DNA from 2 places in the Pseudomonas sp. H3_A02 genome. Region 1 is predicted to be linked to the other one. Evidence: riboswitches for the same ligand, from Rfam matches in the RefSeq annotation. Region 1 holds a riboswitch; the other holds the start of a gene.
The links. Region 1 has a riboswitch for cobalamin ahead of cobO (cob(I)yrinic acid a,c-diamide adenosyltransferase). Riboswitches for the same ligand answer to the same signal wherever they lie in the genome.

Region 1 (10,209 bases):
CCCCTGTGGGAGCGAGCTTGCTCGCGATAGCGGCCTCAAGCCCGGGCGCAAACAACGCGGCAATCGCCCTGGGATTGGACGGAAAATAAAAGTGCACATAGGAAGCCGTCATCCGCCCCTGCCGGAAAACCGCCTCCGCCCCTCGCCCGCCATTCGGGCTATGACCACGGGCAATCGGTTCAACCTCGGTGCTGGTCAGGGAGTGATGATAGGTATGCCCACGCAGGTTGCCTTCCGGCAAATCCACCGATTGCAGCGCCAGGGCCGCCAGGCGCTTTTGCATCTGCGCATCGCCGGCCAGCAATCCCAGCAGTTCGGCGCGCACGCCGTCGACATCGGTCAATGAATCGAGCAGATACAACATGCCGCCGCATTCGGCGAGCAACGGTTTATCGGCTGCGTGGTGGGCACGGATCGCGGCCAGCATCGGGGTATTGCGGGCCAGCGCAACGTGGTGCAGCTCCGGATAACCGCCAGGCAGATAAAGGCTGTCCGCCTCGGGCAGTTCGCTGTCATGGATCGGCGAAAAGAAGCTCAACTGCGCGCCCATGGCCCGCAGCAGATCAAGGCTGGCGCCATAGGTGAAGGCGAACGCTTCGTCACGGGCCACGGCGATGCGCACCCCAGCGAGCCACGGCTCCACGGCGATCACCTCGGGCGCGGCGAACGCCACGGCGGGCGGCAACGCCACTTCGCAACTCCCGGCCAAAGCATCGGCCGCCGCGTCGAGGCGCAGGTCGAGATCGTTCAATTCACTGGCCTGGACCAACCCGAGATGACGGCTGGGCAATTCGATGCCGGTTTCCCGGGACAGCGCGCCGTACCAACGCAGGCCTTCGGTCAGGCTGCCTTCGAGCAATTGTGCATGACGCAAGGTGCCGACCCGGTTGGCCAAGACCCCGGCGAACGGCAGGTCCGGTTGATAACGGGCCAGGCCCAGGGCCAGGGCGCCGAAAGTCTGGGCCATGGCCGTGCCGTCGATCACCGCCAACACCGGCACGCCGAAATGTCGCGCCAGATCGGCGCTGGACGGCGTGCCATCGAACAGCCCCATCACCCCTTCGATCAGGATCAGGTCCGCTTCGGCGGCGGCTTCCCACAACAGCCGCCGGCTTTCCTGCTCGCCGACCATCCACATGTCCAATTGATAGACCGGCGCGCCACTGGCCCGCTCCAGGATCATCGGATCGAGGAAGTCCGGGCCGCACTTGAAGACGCGCACCTTGCGTCCCTGGTTGCGATGCAAACGAGCCAGGGCGGCGGTGACGGTGGTCTTGCCTTGGCCCGAGGCCGGAGCGGCGATCAGCACCGCCGGGCAGTGGCGAGCATCACTCACAGCTCGACGCCTTTCTGCGCCTTGATGCCGGCCTGGAACGCGTGCTTGATCATGCCCATTTCCGTCACGGTATCGGCCAGCTCGATCATCTCCGGCTTGGCGCCACGCCCGGTCACCACCACATGCTGCATCGGTGGACGGGCCTGCAGATCGCTCAGCACCTGGTCGAGGTCGAGGTAGCCGTGCTTGAGGGCGATGTTCAGTTCGTCGAGCACCACCAGGCCAATGGACGGATCGCTGAGCAACTGACGCGATACGGCCCAGGCGGCTTCGGCGGCGGCGATGTCGCGCTGACGGTCCTGGGTTTCCCAGGTAAAACCTTCACCCATGACATGAAAACGCACCTGCTCCGGGAAGCGGCGGAAAAACAGCTCTTCACCGGTGCTGTTGCGCCCCTTGATGAACTGCACCACACCGCATTGCATGCCATGGCCCATGGACCGGGCCAGCATGCCGAACGCCGAGCTGCTCTTGCCCTTGCCGTTACCGGTCAGCACCAGCAGCAAGCCGCATTCATTCGGCGAGTTGGCGATGCGCTCGTCGATCACGGCTTTCTTGCGCAGCATGCGCGCCAGGTGGCGTTCGTCGCGATCAGACGTATCGGTGCTGAGGGAGTCAGTCATGGGAGCTCTCCGTTGGGATTGGATAACGGCGGGCGGGCAGAAAAAAGACGGCAACAAGCCTGGCATCGCCCACCGTGATGCCGTTGGATGAATCAGGCCGGTCTCCGGGCTCATGAGCGGCGTAATGCCGGTCTGTGCGCCTTCCCATGTCGGCGACACAGTGGCTTAAGCACAGCGTTGACTCATTTACCGTTGCGGGGGCAGCGCCGGGTTCGTGTGCACTCACCGGCTTCCCTGTTTCACTCTGTCGAACACCGTCACAGAGCACCTGAAACAAGCGGCGAAGGTTAGAGGGTTGGGGGTGGAGCGTCAATTAAAGCCGCCACGGGTCATGCACCGAGCATTGGCCTCGATCAATAAAATGACGCCAATCTTGTGCCACGCTACGGCAAGTGATATCAAATAGGCATCACGACCCGATATCACAAGAACAAGAGGGCAAAACATGCAAGGCATGCTCATCAGCAATCCAAAACTGGAATTCCTGCGCCCGGTGCTGGAACGCTGGTTTGATTGTATCGACCGCTACAACGCCGTACGCGGCGATAACGACACGCCCTATTGGTTCGATGAACGGGCCAACCTCAGCTTGTTGTCGGCCGCCGCCTGGATGGCCGAGATGGTCACGCTGCAGAACGCGCCGACCCGCAAGCAGAATGAAGAAGGCGAACGCAACGTCAGCGCCGACCTGTTCATCGCCAGCACCGAGGAGCGGGCCTTCATCCAGGCCACCCAACGCTGGCCCAAGGTCAACAACTTGAACCTGACCCAACCGCTGTCGGAAGCCACCAGCGATGCCAAGCGCATCAGCTACGCCAGCGACCTGAAGCTGGGCTGCCTGTTCGTCTCGCCGCAAAAAGCCCAGCAAAGCGCGACCCCCGAAGAACTGCAGGACATGATCGACGACCTGCAGAAGGAAAACACCTGCGCCGTGGCCTGGTACTTCCCTTACGCCTATCGCAAGTTGCGCAACGAAGCCGGGCATTATCACCCGGGTATCGCCGTGTTGTTCAAACAGGCCCACGGCTGACTCAATCCACGCCAAAACTGTGGGGAAACTGTGGGAGCGAGCTTGCTCGCGATAGCGGCGGGCCAGTCAGACCGCTATCGCGAGCAAGCTCGCTCCCACCGGTGGGCTTATCTGCTGACACTCGTCCTGCAGTTGAACCATCGCGTGCCTACGCTTCTCTATGAATAACTACATGCATTCATAGGGAAGCCAGCATGCTCAAGCCACCGCACCTTCTGATCGTCGCCCTTGCCGCCGGGCTTGTCGCTTGTGGCGAGTCTTCCACCCTGCAAGTGTCCGATGGCACCGGCCCTGCGCCGAAACTGCCTGAACCAAACAAGACCCTGGTCCCGACCGTCAACATCGCCGAAGCCATCGGCTGGCCGCAAGGCGCCAAGCCAACCCCGGCCCAGGGTCTGCAAGTGGGCGCGTTCGCCGAAGGACTGGACCATCCGCGCTGGCTCTACGTGCTGCCCAATGGCGATGTGCTGGTAGCCGAAACCAATGCCCCGTCCAAGCCGGATGATGCCAAGGGCATCCGTGGCTGGGTGATGAAAAAAGTCATGGGCCGCGCCGGTGCCGGGGTGCCCAGCCCCAATCGCATCACGTTGTTGCGCGACGCCAATCACGACGGCATCGCCGAAACCCGCACGGTGTTCCTGGAAAACCTCAACTCGCCGTTCGGCATGACCCTGGTCGGCAATGACCTGTACGTGGCCGATACCGACCGGCTGATCCGCTTTCCCTACAAGGACGGGGATACGCAAATCAAGGCCGAACCGATCAAGGTCGTCGACCTGCCCGGGGGCACGCTCAACCATCACTGGACCAAGAACGTGATTGCCAGCCGTGACGGCACCAAGCTGTACGTCACCACCGGCTCGAACAGCAACGTCGCGGAAAATGGCATGGAGGCCGAAGAAGGTCGCGCCGCCATCTGGGAAGTGGACCGTACCAGCGGCAATCACCGGATCTTCGCCTCAGGCCTGCGCAACCCCAACGGCCTGGCCTGGGAACCGCGCAGCGGCGCGCTCTGGACAGCGGTGAACGAACGGGATGAGATCGGTAGCGACCTGGTACCGGACTACATCACATCGGTCAAGGACGGTGCCTTCTACGGCTGGCCCTACAGCTATTATGGGCAGCACGTTGATACTCGGGTCGAACCACAAAACCCGGCCCTGGTAGCCAAGGCCATCGCCCCGGACTACGCCGTCGGCCCCCACACCGCCTCACTGGGCCTGACCTTCGCCGAAGGCAGCGCCTTGCCTGCACCGTTTACCGAAGGGGCTTTCATCGGTCAGCACGGCTCCTGGAACCGTAAGCCCCACAGTGGTTATAAAGTGATTTTCGTACCGTTCAACGGCGGCAAACCGGTGGGGCAACCGGTGGATGTGCTGACCGGCTTCCTGAACGCCGACGAAAAAGCCCAGGGCCGGCCAGTGGGCGTGGTGATCGACAAGCAGGGTGGGTTGCTGGTGGCTGATGATGTGGGGAACAAGATTTGGCGGGTGTCAGGTAAATAAGGCCGACACGCCTTTGTGAGCGCCGCCTGATCTGTGGGAGCAAGGCTTGCCCGCGATGGAAGCGATGCGGTCTGTCAGAGATCGAGGCGCCTGTTTCGCGAACAAGCTTTGCTCCACAGATCAGGGCAACAACAACTCAGGGATTGCGCGCCAGGTGCTCCGGTTGCAGCACACGCTTGGCGCCCAGATAGGCCTTCTGCCAATAAGCCTTGGACAGGCTGTCGAGCTTGACCGTGCCACCCGTGGCCGGCGCGTGGACGAAGCGCCCCTCACCGACATAGATCCCGGCATGGCTGACCTGGGAACCGCCGTTGGTGGCGAAGAAAACCAGGTCACCGCTCTGCAACGCGTCCTTACCCACTTCAGGCGCCCGCATGCTGATCATTTCCCGCGTGGAACGTGGCAAGGCAATACCGGCGGCGTCGCGGTACACATAGCCGATCAAGCCACTGCAATCGAAGCCTGAATCCGGCGTGTTGCCGCCCCAACGATAAGGCGTCCCCACCAGGCCCAGCGCCCGGAACAGCACATCTTCGGCGGCCGGGGAAAAGGATTGCGTGGGAGCAAAGACCACCGGGGCCCGCACAACAGGTGCTGGCGGCGGGGTACGGCTGGCGCACGCACTGAGCAGTGCGGCGCAGAAGATGAGCGCGAGGCGGGCCGACGTCAACATATGCAGAACAATCCTGATCTGGATGCGGCTTTTCTGCCGTGGGCATGAAAACAAATCCGCCTGCGTAATACGCAGGCGGATTGCCATCAATCAATGATCAAGGATTCTAGCGGCTATGCAGCAAACTTCAAGTAAGACTTTAAGTTTGCCTTACAAACTGTGTGCTTACTTACGAGCAGTGACGACAGTCGGTGCCATGGCGAGGGCTCGCTTGGCTTCGATGAAGGTCTTGCTCCAGTAGCTGTCGCCCAGGCTGTCGATCCGCACACCACCGCTGCGGCGGCTGCTGGAATGGATGAACTGGTTGTCGCCCAGGTAGATACCGGCATGGCTGACGCGACCGCGACGACCGTTGGTGCTGAAGAACAGCAGGTCACCGGGCTCCAACTGATTGCGCGCGACCAGTGGGGCATTCACGTTGATCATTTCGCGAGTGGAACGCGGCAGGTTCATGCCGGCCTCTTCGCGGAACAGATAACCGATGAAACCGCTGCAATCGAAGCCGGCTTCAGAAGTACCGCCAAAACGGTAGCGGGTGCCGATCAACGACATACCACGTTCCAGGATGCTGTCAGCCAGTACTGGAAGCTGGTAAGGCTTGCTGCCGGCGAAGGCTGCGAGCTCTTTGTCGGAGGCCATTTCTTCCTGGAACGCAACGGAGGAAGACTGGGCAGTAACGGAATTCTGGACCTGTGGTTGTGGCGCTTGCTGGGACACTGGAGAGTGGGCAGCGCAACCGAACAACAGGGTAACGAGTGCGAGAGGCACGAGGGGTGCGAAGCGATTTAGCATGGGCACGACCGTGGCTGAAGTAGTAAAGATGGCGAGACTATGCCCTCTATCAACCTCATTTGCAAATTCAATCGATGCAAATGTGACTTCTTGATTTCTCGTTTACATCTAAGCGCTTAAGCCCGGTTTGAGTGGGTTGCAGGCCTGCGACCCAGTAAAACCGCGGGCTTCGCCGCACCAAGAACAGGCTATGAGCCATCATCTGGCGACAGTTTTACCAGCCTAAAGTTTCTTTCAAGAAGGGAATGGTCAGCTTGCGCTGGGCCTGGAGAGAGGCCTGGTCGAGACGTTCGAGCAATTCGAACAAGGCGCTCATGCTGCGGGTGCCACGGGTGAGGATGAAATGCCCGACTTCATCGGTCAGGTGCAGGCCACGGCGAGAAGCGCGCAACTGCAATGCACGGAGTTTGTCTTCGTCGGACAGCGGTCGCATCTGGAAAATCAGCGCCAAGGTGAGACGAGACTTGAGGTCCGCCAGTTTCACCGGCAGCTCTCGCGGCGATGTCGAGGCGGCGATCAGCAAGCGCCGGCCACTGTCGCGCAACCGATTGAACAGATGAAACAGTGCCTCTTCCCAATCAGCCTTGCCGGCCACGGCTTGGAGATCGTCCAGGCAGACCAGTTCGTACTGTTCCAGGTTGTCGAGGATTTCAACGCCGCGATCCAGCAACTCAGCCAACGGCAAGTACACCGCCGGTTCGCCCAGTTGCTCGAACCGCAGGCACGCGGCCTGCAACAAGTGCGTGCGCCCTACCCCGTCCTTGCCCCACAGATAAATCAGGCTCTCGGTCCAGCCGGCGTCGGCTTCGCAAAGCCGCTCGACATAGCCGAGTGCAGCGGCATTGGCGCCTGGGTAGTAATTGATAAAGGTGGCGTCATCACGCAGACGCACACCTAGGGGCAGCTGAATCGGTTTCATGCTGACTGAACAGTTCCCAAGGAACCGTTAGTGGCCTCTGTGTAAAGTGCGCAAAGTTTATACCCGTGGCGCGGACCGCACAATGCGCCGGACCACGAGCAAAATCAAAGGTTTGCAGCGGCAAGGCCGTGGAGCGTCAGTTTCCCTGACACCCCGCCGGCCATTTGCCCTACAGATCAGGGTCTTCGGCGCCGCTGTAGATGTCCGAATCCTTGTACAGATCGTGCATATGGCGCACCAGCACCATGATCACCGCCGCCACCGGCAGCGCCAGCAGGATCCCGGTGAAACCGAACAACTCGCCACCGGCCAGGATCGCGAAGATCACCGCCACCGGATGCAGGCCAATCCGATCACCCACCAACAGCGGCGTCAGCACCATGCCCTCCAAGGCCTGCCCGACCATGAACACCGCCACGATGCCGACCATCGGGTACAAGTCGCCGCCGAACTGGAACAGCCCGGCAACCAGCGCCGCGCCAATCCCGATCACGAACCCCATGTAGGGCACGATGGCCGCCAGCCCGGCGATCAAGCCGATCAACAGCCCCAGCTCCAGCCCCACCAGCATCAGCCCGGCCGCATAGATGAAACCCAGGGCCACCATCACCAGCAACTGCCCGCGCACGAACGCCCCCAACACTTCATGGCATTCACCGGTCAGGGTCATGATGCGTTCTTCGCGATGACGCGGCAGCAGGCTGCGGATCTTGGCCATCATCAGGTCCCAGTCCCGCAGCAGATAGAAGGCCACCACCGGAATCAGCACCAGGTTCGCCAGCCAACCCATCAACGCCAAACCCGAGGCCGTGGCCTGGCTCAACACCACGCCGACAATGTCGGTAGTCTGGCCCATGTGCTCGCTGATGGCGGCCTTGACCTTGTCGAACTTCCAGAAACCGTCGGCCAAGCCCAATTTCGACTGCACCCACGGCACCGCGCTGTGCTGCAACCAGTCGAGCATCTGCGGCGCCAATTCGTACAGGCGCACCAGTTGCTTGGCGAGCATCGGTATCAGCACCAGTAACAGAGCGCTCACAATCAGTGTGAACAGCGCAAACACCGCCACCACGCCCCAGGTCCGCGACAGGCCGAGTTTTTCCAGGCGATCCACCACCGGATCGAACAGATAGGCCAACAACAAGGCAACCAGGAACGGCGTGAGGATCGGGTGCAACAAATAGATAAGCGCGAACAGCAGGGCAACCCCGCCCAACCAGAACCAACGCCGCGTATCGCCCATGAACCACTCCTAGCTATATAAAGAAAGACAACCTACCAGCGGAACCGCAAGTTGGCGGCCGGTGCTGGCGCTGGTGCCGCAACCGGGGTCGAGCCATCGGTGGCGGGCGGCGCCACCGGCACCGGCGCGAGGGCCTCACCGGCTGGAACTTCCTGCAGTTTTGCCAGGGCCAACTGCGCCTTCAATTGTTCGGCGCTGCCGTTGACCCGATAGACGATCCGGTCCCCTTCAACCCGCTGCAACTGCCCAGCGAACGGTTCGAGTAGACGCCCTAGCGCCGCATAACGCTCCAGGTTCATGCCCTGCACCTCCAACAGTTGCTCGGTGGCCACGCCCGGCTTGGCAACGAAACGCGGCGCCAGCCGCTGACTCACCGCAAGCATGACCGCATCGGCCAAGGCCGCAGGATCGGCGCCCTGGGCCGTGCCCTGCTCGCGCTGATCCCCCAGCCACAGGCGCCAGGTGCCATGCCACTGGCCGCCCTCTTCCTTGGCATGCACCGCCAGCAAGGCATCCGTCGCGTAGCGCTCCGAGGCATCGCGCAACGGCGCCGGGTCGCTGCCTTCCAGGTTCGGCGCGGTGGCGACGATCTGCTCGCTCAAATCCGCCAGCGGCAGGTGCAGTGCCAGGCCCCGATGCTGCGCGGCACGCCGCAGCGGCATGGCGCTGGCCTGGCCGTCGCCCACCAGGCTGGAGCCCTCGGCCGAATCGTTCAGCCACCAGCCCAGGATCGATGGCCGGTTCGCGCTCCACAACGACAAGCCTGCCGAGCGCAATGCCCGATCGGTGCTCGCCGGGTCGAAGTCCACCTTGAGGCTTTCCGGCGGGCCGGCGTCGTAGCCATATTGAAGAATGATCTGTTGCGGGTCCTGGCGAATGGCCGCCAACCCGGGGTTCTGGGCCGCCTTGGCGTCGCCGGTCAGGCGCAGCACCAGCGTGTCCAGGGCGCGCAGCGTCGCCTGGTTGCGCTCCTCCGGCGTCTGGCTGGTGACCGGTTCGAGCACTTGATAGAGGCCATTGACGGTTTCGGCATGGCTCGCCAGGCTGATCAACGACAAGCAGGCCACGGACAAGAATTTCAACAAACGCATGGAAGATTCCCGGACATAACGGCTGGAACAGGCCGTGTGAAGAAGATTGAGCATGGCTGTGACCACAGCACCCGGCAAAACATTCACACCCCCGGTGGAAGTTTCGCACGGTCATCACCATAACCGGTTACCGCTACACCTTATACAGAGGCGTTGCGCAGTACCAATATAAGAAATATCGGTTTTTTTCCGTGGATTATGTCCCTGCCCGTCGGCGCGAGGATGGCCGCTGCCCCTCAAGCCTGATAAAATCGCGCGCCTTCGCAGACCGGCAATGGCTGGGCTCCCGGAATAATTCGTACAACGGTTATTCAATGGCCCCGGCGTCGGTCGTTACCCAGAAATCCCCCCTAAAGGCCTGGATCATGAGCAAGCAACCCTCCCTGAGCTACAAGGACGCCGGTGTAGACATCGACGCCGGTGAAGCATTGGTCGAACGCATCAAGAGCGTCGCCAAGCGCACTGCGCGTCCGGAAGTCATGGGCGGCCTGGGCGGTTTCGGCGCCCTCTGCGAGATCCCGGCCGGCTACAAGCAACCGGTCCTGGTCTCGGGCACCGACGGCGTCGGCACCAAGCTGCGCCTGGCCCTGAACCTGAACAAGCACGACAGCATCGGCATCGACCTGGTGGCCATGTGCGTGAACGACCTGGTGGTCTGCGGCGCCGAGCCACTGTTCTTCCTTGACTACTACGCCACCGGCAAACTGAACGTCGACACCGCCGCCCAAGTGGTGACCGGCATCGGCGCTGGCTGCGAATTGTCCGGCTGCTCCCTGGTCGGCGGCGAAACCGCTGAAATGCCCGGCATGTACGAAGGCGAAGACTACGACCTGGCCGGCTTCTGCGTCGGCGTCGTGGAAAAAGCCGAGATCATCGACGGTTCGAAAGTCGCTGCCGGCGACGCCCTGCTCGCCCTGCCGTCCTCCGGCCCGCACTCCAACGGCTACTCGCTGATCCGCAAGATCATCGAAGTCTCGGGTGCCGACATTGAAAACAC
Region 2 (10,209 bases), 2.5 Mb from region 1:
GATTGCTGCGTCAGCATCGCTGTCGAGGCCGGCATCCAGTTGCAACTCGCGGTCGATATGGGTCTCGCGCACCAGGTTGAGGATGTCCCGTTGCAGCTCCCGGGCGCGACGCGGATCGAGCAATTGCGCCTCGTAGTACTCGTCCGCCAACAGCTCGAGGTTGCGCAGCGGTCCATAGGTTTCGGCCCGGGTCAGCGGCGGCATCAAGTGGTCGATGATCACCGCCTGGGTGCGACGCTTGGCCTGGGCACCCTCGCCCGGGTCGTTGACGATGAACGGATAGATGTTCGGCAGTGGCCCCAGCAGCACGTCCGGCCAGCAGTTCTCCGAGAGCCCGACACCTTTGCCCGGCAGCCATTCGAGGTTGCCGTGCTTGCCGACGTGGATCACCCCGTGGACGCCGTAGGTGTGGCGCAACCAGAAATAAAACGCCAGGTAACCGTGGGGCGGCACCAGGTCCGGGTCGTGGTACACCGCACTCGGGTCGACCTGGTAACCCCGCGCCGGCTGGATGCCGACGAAGGTCAGGCCCAGGCGCAGGCCGGCGATCATCAGGCGGCCGTCGCGGTACATCGGGTCTTTGTCCGGCGCACCCCAGCGTTCCAGCACCGCTTGGCGATTGGCCTCGGGCAGCGCGTCGAACATGACCTGGTAGGCATCCAGGGGCAGGCTCTGGTGACACGGACGCGCGTCGAGGCTATCCAGGTCGTTGCTGACGCCACCGAGCAATTGCTGGATCAGCGCAGTGCCGCTCTCAGGCAATTCGGCCGGCAGCGGATAACCTTCGGTTTGCATGGCGCGCAGGATATTCAGCGCCGCCGCCGGGGTATCCAGGCCGACCCCGTTACCGATACGTCCATCCCGAGTCGGGTAGTTGGCGAGGATCAGCGCCACGCGCTTTTCTGCGTTGGGCAGGCGCGCCAGGGTGGTCCAGCGCTGAGCCAGTTCGGCGACAAAATCCATGCGTTCGGGCACAGCGCGGTAGCAGACCACGTCGCTCTGGCTGCGCTCGCTGCGCCAGGCCAGGTCCTTGAAGCTGATCGGGCGGCTGATGATCCGGCCATCCAGCTCCGGCAAGGCAATGTGCATCGCCAGGTCCCGTGGTCCCAAGCCCTGTTCGCTGGCACGCCAGCCGGGTTCGTTGTCCTGGGCGCAAATGGCCTGGATCACCGGGATGTTGCGGCGAAACGGCCGCAAGTGCGGGGCTTCGGGGCTGGATTGAGCGAAGCCGGTGGTGTTGAGGATCACCCCTGCTTCCACTTCGTCCAGCCAGTCCTCTACCAGCGCCAGGCAAGCCGGTTCCTTGAGGCTGGCCACGGCAATCGGCAGCGGATTGAGCCCCGCCGCTTGCAGGCGCTGGCAGAACACGTCGATGAACGCGGTGTTCGCCGCTTGCAGGTGGGAGCGATAGAACAGCACCACCGCCACCGGTTGATCGACCTGCCAGTCGGCCTGCCAATCGCCGAGGCTGGCGTTGGTGTTTGCGGGATGATAGATCGCCGTGCGCGGCAGGGCCTGCGGCTCGGCCCACGGGTAGTCGCGGCCGAACCATTGACTGCCGAGGTTGTGAAACAAGTCCAGGGCATTGCCCAGGCCGCCCTGGCGCAAGAACTGCCAGAGCCGGTCGCGGTCCTCAATGGGTACGTTGCTCAGGTCACTGAGTTCCGGGTCGGGACGATCATCCCCCGGCACCAGGATCAACTTCACCCCGCGCCCGGCCAATTCCATCAGACGCTCGATGCCGTAGCGCCAATAGCCGATGCCGCCGTGCAGCGACAGCAGGATGACCTTGGCATGACGTAGCACGTCCTCGAAGTACAGATCCACCGAGGCGTGGTTCTGCACCTGCATCGGGTTGGCGAGGCGAAACTGCGGGTAGTCGTCCGGCAACTGCCGCGCCGCTTCGGCCAACAGCGCCAGGCTGGAGTCGCCACTGCACAGGATCACCAGTTCGGCGGGGGTTTGCCCCAGGTCGGCAATGTTGTCGTCCGATACAAAACCGCCGGGCTGGGTCCTGAGCAGGTGCATGGCTTAGGCGCTGAGAGCGGCGCGCAACTGCGCTTCGAGCAATGCGGCATCCAGCGCCTGGCCGATCAGCACCAGACGGGTGACCCGCACTTCGTCGGCGCCCCACTGGCGGTCGAAATGTTTGTCGAAACGCGTGCCAACGCCTTGGATCAGCAGGCGCATCGGCTTGTTCGGAATTGCCGCGAAACCCTTGACCCGCAGCACGCCGTGCTGGACCACCAGTTGCGTCAGCGCGTCCAGCAACAGGCTTTCGTCGGCCTGGGGCAGTTCGATGGAAATGGAATCGAAGGCGTCATGATCGTGGTCGTCATCGTCACCATCGTGGTGATGGTCGTGATGACTGTGGCGGCCGTCGATGTGTTCTTCGGAACCGGCCCCCAGGCCGATCAACACGTCCAGCGGCAGGCGACCGCTGCTGGCTTCGATGACCTTGACCGCCGGTGGCAGTTCTTCGGCGACTTCCAGGCGCACCTTGGCCAGGTCTTCAGCGCTGATCAGATCGGCCTTGTTGAGGATCACCAGGTCGGCGCTTGCCAGTTGGTCGGCGAACAGTTCGTGCAGCGGCGATTCGTGATCCAGGTTCGGATCGAGTTTGCGCTGGGCATCGACCTGGTCGGGGAAGGCGGCGAAGGTACCGGCGGCCACGGCCGGGCTGTCGACCACGGTGATCACCGCATCGACGGTGCAGGCGCTGCGGATTTCCGGCCATTGGAAGGCCTGGACCAGCGGCTTGGGCAGGGCCAGGCCAGAAGTTTCGATGAGGATGTGGTCGAGGTCACCACGCCGGGCCACCAGCTCACGCATCACCGGGAAGAACTCTTCCTGCACCGTGCAGCACAGGCAACCGTTGGCCAGTTCGTAGACGCGGCCGTTGGCTTCTTCTTCGGTGCAGCCGATGGCGCACTGTTTGAGGATCTCGCCGTCGATGCCCAGCTCGCCGAACTCGTTGACGATCACGGCGATGCGCCGGCCCTGGGCGTTGTCGAGCATGTGCCGCAGCAAGGTGGTCTTACCCGAGCCGAGGAAGCCGGTGACGATGGTGACGGGGAGTTTGGCCAGTGTTTTCATCGGATGCCCTTTGGCAAGGTGGCGGGCAAACGGGACGACAACCGCTGGCACAAGCGCGAGCGGAAGATTTCGCCACCGGATCACCCCGCCCGGTTGTAGTGAGAATCTGTCTCGAGGCAGGTCTCCTGGCTGACGGCGGGCCAGTCTCTCGACTGGCAATTGCTGCGCCTTCCCGTGCGCCATTGGTAAAAGGGCATGCACAGTGGCCTTGCAGAAACCTCACCGTTCACAGTTGCGGGGGCAGCCGCGGCTTGGACCGCGTTCCCTTCTTAGCTTCGGCGCATGCCGAAGAACCTCGAAGGCGCAAGGCTACGCAGGGTGTGGGGGCGGGTCAATCTCCGGAGCGTTTTGCGGTGCATGGGCTGCCGTCATCGCGAGCAAGATCGCCCCCACAGTGGATCTGCATTGGCATTGAATTTTGGGCCCGAGAAAATCCCTGTGGGAGCGAGCTTGCTCGCGATTGGGCGCAACTCGGTGCGAGATTGACGCCCTACCCCCGCCCATGCTCTCCTGTGTGCCTAGTTACGGGTGCCCTTCACAGGGTGAAACGGGAAACCGGTGAATCGTGTGCTTTACTTCAAAGCCACGTCAGTCCGGTGCTGCCCCCGCAACGGTAAGCGAGCGAAGCGTCTGAACCACTGTGTCCAAGGACATGGGAAGGTGACGCTTGCAGGCCAGGCACAAGCCCGGCCCCTCGCGAGCCCGGAGACCGGCCCATGACTCAAGCATCAACAAACCCGCGGTGGGCGGGCGCTGTTCGAACCTTGGCGGGCTTTCGCCCGGGGTCTCATTGCGCTCGCATCCCCCACGGAACAAAAACAGAGGGAAGCGCCATGTCGACCATCAGCAGCACCGCCCGCACCGCCAGCAGCACCACCACCCTGAGCCAACGCCTGAGCGCCGCGATCCTGGCTTCGATCCTGGGCGCGGGACTGGTCTATTTCGCCGGTTTCTCCCACATCGAAGCGGTGCACAACGCCGCCCACGATACCCGCCACAGCGCCGCCTTCCCGTGCCACTGAGAACTGACGACATGATCAAGCGTATCGCGCAGACCGCCGGTTTCAGTGGCTTGCTGGCGGCCCTGCTGCTGACCCTGCTGCAAAGTCTCTGGGTATCGCCGCTGATTCTCCAGGCGGAAACCTTCGAGAAAGCCCCGGCGACCGAGGTCCATGAACACGCCGATGGGGCCGCCCACAGCCATGACGCCGAAGCCTGGGAGCCGGAAGACGGCTGGCAACGCGTGCTGTCCACCACTGGCGGCAACCTGGTAGTCGCGGTGGGTTTCGCCCTGATGCTGGCGGGCCTGTACACCTTGCGCGCACCGACTCGCACCGCCCAGGGCCTGCTTTGGGGCCTGGCCGGTTACGCCACGTTCGTTCTGGCGCCGACGCTTGGTCTGCCGCCGGAACTGCCTGGCACAGCGGCGGCCGACCTGGCCCAGCGGCAGATGTGGTGGATCGGCACCGCGGCGTCCACGGCGGTGGGCATTGCCTTGATCGCCTTCGGCCGGCATTGGCTGCTCAAGGTGCTGGGTGTGGCGACGTTGCTGGTGCCCCACGTCATCGGCGCACCGCAGCCTGAAGTCCACTCGATGCTGGCGCCCGAGGCGCTGGAAAGCCAGTTCAAGATCGCCTCGCAGGTGACCAACGTCGCCTTCTGGCTGGCTCTGGGCCTGATCAGCGCCTGGCTGTTTCGCCGTGACGGCCAGGCCCGCCACGACGCATGAGCACCGAGCCGATCCTGGTGATCGGCCTGGGTTGCCAGCGCGGTTGCCCGGCCAGCACGCTGCGAGCGCTGCTCGAACAGACGCTGCTGGCCCACGGCATCGGGCTTCACCAGGTGCGGGCTTTGGCCAGTATCGACCTCAAACGTGACGAGCCCGGACTGCTGGAACTGGCCGGGCAACTAGCCCTGCCGCTGACCTGCTTCAGTGCCGAACAGTTGTCGGGCTACGAGCAACGGCTCAGTCACCGCTCCGAGATCGCCTTCGAGCGAACCGGTTGCTACGGCATCGCCGAAAGCGCTGCCCTGGCCTTGGCCGACCAGTTGGGTACGCCGCCAGCAACGCTGCTGGTTCCTCGTCAGAGAGGCCCCATGAGCACGTTGGCATTGGCGGTCGTGGCGTAAATCCCGATAATCGGCGTCCAGGATCATGAGCGTTCTTCATCTGGGCGCCACTCACCCACCTTCCACAGGAGCCGGTCATGACCGTGTACTTCATCGGCGCCGGCCCCGGCGACCCGGACCTCATCACGGTCAAAGGCCAGCGACTGATCCGCCAGTGCGCGGTGATCATCTACGCCGGCTCGCTGGTGCCGACCGCCGTTCTCGAAGGGCACTGTGCCGAACAGGTGATCAACAGCGCCGAGCTGCATCTGGAACAGATCATCGAATTGATCAGGAGCGCCCACCTCAAGGGCCAGGACGTGGCCCGGGTGCACTCCGGCGACCCGAGCCTGTACGGCGCCATCGGCGAGCAGATTCGTTGTCTGCGGGAGCTGGGCATCCCTTTCGAAATCATCCCGGGCGTGACTGCGACCTCAGCCTGCGCCGCCCTGCTGGGCGCCGAACTGACCTTGCCGGACATCTCCCAGAGCCTGATCCTCACCCGTTACGCCGACAAATCCCCGATGCCTGCTGGGGAAGAACTGGGCAGTTTGGCGCAGCACGGGGCGACCATGGCGATTCACCTGGGGGTCAATCACCTGGAAAAAATCGTCGATGAACTGCTCCCCCACTACGGCGCCGACTGCCCGATTGCGGTGATTCACCGGGCGAGCTGGCCGGATCAGGATTGGGTGGTGGGGACGCTGGCTGATATCGCCGAGAAGGTGCAGGCCAAGGGTTTTCGCCGTACGGCGCTGATTCTGGTGGGGCGTGTGCTGGGTAATGAGGTGTTCAGCGAATCGTCGCTGTACCGCGCCGGGCATGCGCATCTCTACCGGCCTTGACCCGCTAGAGAATCCACCTGCCCCCCCCTGTGGGAGCGAACCCGTGGGAGCAAGGCTTGCCCGCGAAGGCGTCGCCTCGGTCTATCAGCTACACCGAGGTGTTTGCATCGCGGGCAAGCCTTGCTCCCACAGGGTTACGGACTGATCGCAAGATGATATCGGCGCAATCTTAGTGGCGAGGGGATTTATCCCCGTTGAGGCCACAAGCAACCCATCAAAACTACCTGGCATACCTGAAACACAGGGCTTGGGGCTGCTACGCAGCCCAGCGGGGCGGTGCGACGTTTCGCTAAATCCCCTCGCCACAATCAGTAGTAAGCGTTTTCTTTCTGCGTATGGTCGGTCACGTCGCGCACGCCCTTGAGCTCTGGAATGCGCTCGAGCAAGGTGCGCTCGATGCCTTCCTTCAAGGTCACGTCAGCCTGGCCGCAGCCCTGGCAGCCGCCGCCGAACTGGAGTACGGCGATGCCGTCTTCCACCACGTCGATCAGCGAAACCTGGCCGCCGTGGCTGGCCAGCCCCGGGTTGATTTCGGTTTGCAGGTAATAATTGATGCGCTCGTTGACCGGGCTGTCGGCATTGACCATCGGCACCTTGGCGTTCGGCGCCTTGATGGTCAGTTGGCCGCCCATGCGGTCGGTGGCGTAGTCGACCACCGCATCGTCCAGGAAGGCTTCGCTGAACGAGTCGATGTACGCGGTGAAGCTCTTGAGCCCCAACGCAGTGTCTTCAGGTTTTTCTTCTCCCGGCTTGCAGTAGGCAATGCACGTCTCTGCGTACTGGGTGCCGGGCTGGGTAATGAAGATGCGGATCCCGATACCCGGGGTGTTCTGCTTGGACAGCAGGTCGGCCAGGTAATCGTGGGCGGCATCGGTAATGGTAATGGCGGTCATGGAAACTCCTCGCAGGCTTGCCGGCAGTTTACGCCAATCATGGCGCCGGACAAAGTCCTAGTATTTTTGTCAGGAAAGCGTCCGACGGCAGGGGGTCTGCCGCCGGACAGGCCGATCAAAGGTTCTGGTAGCGATTCATGTCCAGCACACCGCTTTCCACGGGCTCCGTCTCCAGGATGTACTGGCTCAGGTCATGGAAGTAGTACCAGAACTGCGGATGGCTGCGGCGAATTCCCCAGCGCTCGACAATCCGCTCGAACGCCGGCCCATCCTGGGCGCCTTGCATGGCTTCGACGAATGCCGGCACTTGCCCGGCCGGAATGTTGAACATGAAGTTCGGATAGCTGCTGAGCACGCCCGGGTAGACCGTCAGCGTGTCCAGCCCCGGCTGGTAGCGCCGCTCCTCACCCAGCAGAAACGCGACGTTGCTGTGGGCACGATTGCGCAGCAGGCTGTAGATCTCTCGGTGACCGCTGGCGGTTTCGATACGCAACAGGGTCGCTTCCGGCAGTTGGTCGATCACCTTGAGCCCCGCCGCCGGGCGTGACACCAGCCGACTGAGGGCCTGCTCGGCGTTTTGCAGCGTCGGGTCGATGTTCGGACGCGAGCAATAGGCTCCGTCGCAACGGTTGATCGGATCGGGGCGCGCGTTCAACTCGCCATAACGGGCCAGCAATTGCTGGGTGAAATCACCCTTGGGGTCGCGCTCGTCAAGCTTGAGGGCGGTCGGCTTGTCATCGTCGATGGCCTCGTAATCGAGCCACATCTTGAATTTGCCACCGGCCTGGTACCAATCGTCAAGGTAGCCTTCCCGGGAGTCGGCCGGCATCAGGCGCAGGAAGTTCTGTTCCGCACCGTTGCGGATCAAATCGAAATACAACCGGGTCTGGGCTTGATGGGAGACGTTGCCGAACACGTCGAAATTCACCGCCAACTGATAGTAAGTCCGCTCCAGCAACGGGAAGTCGAACAACCACATCGTCTGCGGCACCTCTCCGATCAGCCCCTTGGTGACCGAAGCACTGTCGAAATGCCGGAAAATGCTCAGCAGCGCGTTGTCGTTGCCGGCCCACAGCGTCGACCAGCTCGGCGCCGGCAGCTCGGCATAGTTGTCGCGGCGCAAGGCCTCGTACTCGTTGCGTTTGTCGCGGTAGTCGAGCCACAGGCTGAGGACGCTGCCCACGTCATCGTTCTGCCCCGGCATCGCCAGCAGCGGCGTGGCCTGACCGCGGTAGTTCGGGTCGGTGATGTACAGGTCGTGTTCGGGGTCCTGGAACAGCGCCCAGAAATTGTCGCGGATCACGTCGGTAGCAATCTGGCCCCGGCACACCGGCCCGCGAATGAAGGTGCGCACGAAATATTCGGCGTTATCGAGCATGAATTGGTAGCGGGCCTGGGCCGGGATCGCTTCGAAGGTGGAAAACGGATTGGCCCGGCGCTCCGGACCGTACCCCGGCAACGCGGCGACCTGCCACTTGCCGCTGTAGAACAGGCTCTTGATCCGCGCCATCTTCGCCGCGCTCAAGCCGTAGGTGATGTGGGTCTTGTGCACGATCACCCCTTGCACCGGCCAGAGCCGATAATAGACGCGGGTGCCGGGATCGTCGTTCGGGCGGCGGGTGTTGATCAGGTCGATGGGCTGGCCCGTGGGCGTGCGCGAACGCACCCATTGGAAGAAATGCCCCGATTCGCCGTCCTTGAAATAGATGTGCGCCAGGAACCAATGCTCGAATAACCAGCGAGCCACCAGGCTTTCCCGGGCACCGGGGGCGTTGAGCAGGTTTTCCCATTGCACCACTTGCAAGGCTTCGGCGGCACTTGGGGCCAGGGCCTGCTGATCGATGGGTGCGCCGGCGGCCAGCCAGCGCTGCAGGGTCTGGTATTGCTGGTCGGTCAGGCCGGTGACGGCCAGGGGCATGCCTTCCTTGGGATGGCTGCCTGCGTATTCGTCGAATTGCCCCGGCATCGGGCAGCTATTATCCCGGTTGAGCCCGAGCACGATGTCTTCCGGTAGCTTGGCGTTGGGCTGCAGCGGCGTGCGGTGGCCCAACTCCAGCATGCGCGCCATCAGCGCAGCCTGGCTGCCCTGGGCGTCGAGCACAGAATAGAAGCCCTTGCGTTGCCAGGCATGCGGGCCAGAGGCGTCATAGAACAAGCGGGTCGGATCGGCCGCCTGGCCCCTCTCGCCGTCATACACCGACAGCTTGCTCGCGCCCCGTGCCGCACCTTCGCCGCTGCCCAGGTTCAACTGGCAGGCGGAGTCATAGCAGGCATGACAGGCCACACATTTTTCCGTGAAGATCGGCTGGATGTCGCGGGTGTAGGAGATCGCGGGAGCGGGATTCCCGGCGGCTGCGCTAAAAGACAACGACAGCAACAGACTGCCGAATAAGACGCGGTACGGCATGTCTCGGGTCCCTAAGAGATAATCCGCCGATTCTACCGGGCCAGCATCGCCTTGCAAACATGAGCGATATTCATGCAAAAGTCCCTCATGATCAAATCCTACGCAGGTTTGCTATTATCCCGGCCTTCGTAATGGTCTTTTTTTCCAGGTAGTCCTATGTCCGATCGCAGCGCTCGCCTTTATCTTCTCCAGCAAGCCCTCAAGGAACGCATCCTGATCCTCGACGGCGGCATGGGCACGATGATCCAGAGCTACAAACTGGAAGAACAGGACTACCGCGGCAAGCGTTTCGCCGACTGGCCGAGCGACGTCAAAGGCAACAACGACTTGCTGGTGCTTAGCCGTCCCGACGTGATCGGTGCCATTGAAAAAGCCTACCTGGATGCCGGCGCCGACATTCTGGAAACCAACACCTTCAACGCCACCCAGGTGTCCCAGGCCGACTACGGCATGCAGGGCCTGGCCTACGAGCTGAACCTGGAAGGCGCGCGCCTGGCCCGCCAGGTAGCCGACGCCAAGACCCTGGAAACCCCGGACAAGCCGCGCTTCGTCGCTGGCGTGCTCGGCCCGACCAGCCGCACCTGCTCGCTGTCGCCGGACGTGAACAACCCCGGCTACCGCAACGTGACCTTCGACGAACTGGTGGAGAACTACACCGAGGCCACCAAAGGCCTGATCGAAGGCGGCGCCGACCTGATCCTGATCGAGACCATCTTCGACACCCTGAACGCCAAGGCGGCGATTTTTGCCGTGCAAGGGGTCTATGAAGAACTGGGCGTCGAACTGCCGATCATGATCTCCGGCACCATCACCGACGCCTCCGGCCGCACCCTCTCCGGCCAGACCACCGAAGCCTTCT

Region 2: linked by a shared signal. The riboswitch ahead of AB4N80_RS23500 (CbtB domain-containing protein) and the one ahead of cobO (cob(I)yrinic acid a,c-diamide adenosyltransferase) in region 1 are both predicted to bind cobalamin.

The regions. Positions count from the first base shown of each region.
Region 1 covers NZ_CP162807.1:2,901,672-2,911,880, reverse strand. The annotation lists gene AB4N80_RS12880 (cobyrinate a,c-diamide synthase) at 1-1,336, opposite strand, end outside; gene cobO (cob(I)yrinic acid a,c-diamide adenosyltransferase) at 1,333-1,959, opposite strand; cobalamin riboswitch at 2,038-2,246, opposite strand; gene AB4N80_RS12870 (hypothetical protein) at 2,405-2,989, shown strand; gene AB4N80_RS12865 (PQQ-dependent sugar dehydrogenase) at 3,184-4,494, shown strand; gene AB4N80_RS12860 (C40 family peptidase) at 4,631-5,167, opposite strand; gene AB4N80_RS12855 (C40 family peptidase) at 5,333-5,959, opposite strand; gene hda (DnaA regulatory inactivator Hda) at 6,174-6,878, opposite strand; gene AB4N80_RS12845 (AI-2E family transporter) at 7,048-8,121, opposite strand; gene AB4N80_RS12840 (DUF2066 domain-containing protein) at 8,154-9,212, opposite strand; gene purM (phosphoribosylformylglycinamidine cyclo-ligase) at 9,578-10,209, shown strand, end outside.
Region 2 covers NZ_CP162807.1:5,354,534-5,364,742, forward strand. The annotation lists gene cobN (cobaltochelatase subunit CobN) at 1-2,028, opposite strand, end outside; gene cobW (cobalamin biosynthesis protein CobW) at 2,032-3,096, opposite strand; cobalamin riboswitch at 3,195-3,409, opposite strand; cobalamin riboswitch at 3,606-3,828, shown strand; gene AB4N80_RS23500 (CbtB domain-containing protein) at 3,930-4,118, shown strand; gene AB4N80_RS23505 (CbtA family protein) at 4,130-4,825, shown strand; gene AB4N80_RS23510 (cobalamin biosynthesis protein) at 4,822-5,226, shown strand; gene cobM (precorrin-4 C(11)-methyltransferase) at 5,304-6,050, shown strand; gene nfuA (Fe-S biogenesis protein NfuA) at 6,359-6,943, opposite strand; gene AB4N80_RS23525 (fatty acid cis/trans isomerase) at 7,059-9,350, opposite strand; gene metH (methionine synthase) at 9,507-10,209, shown strand, end outside.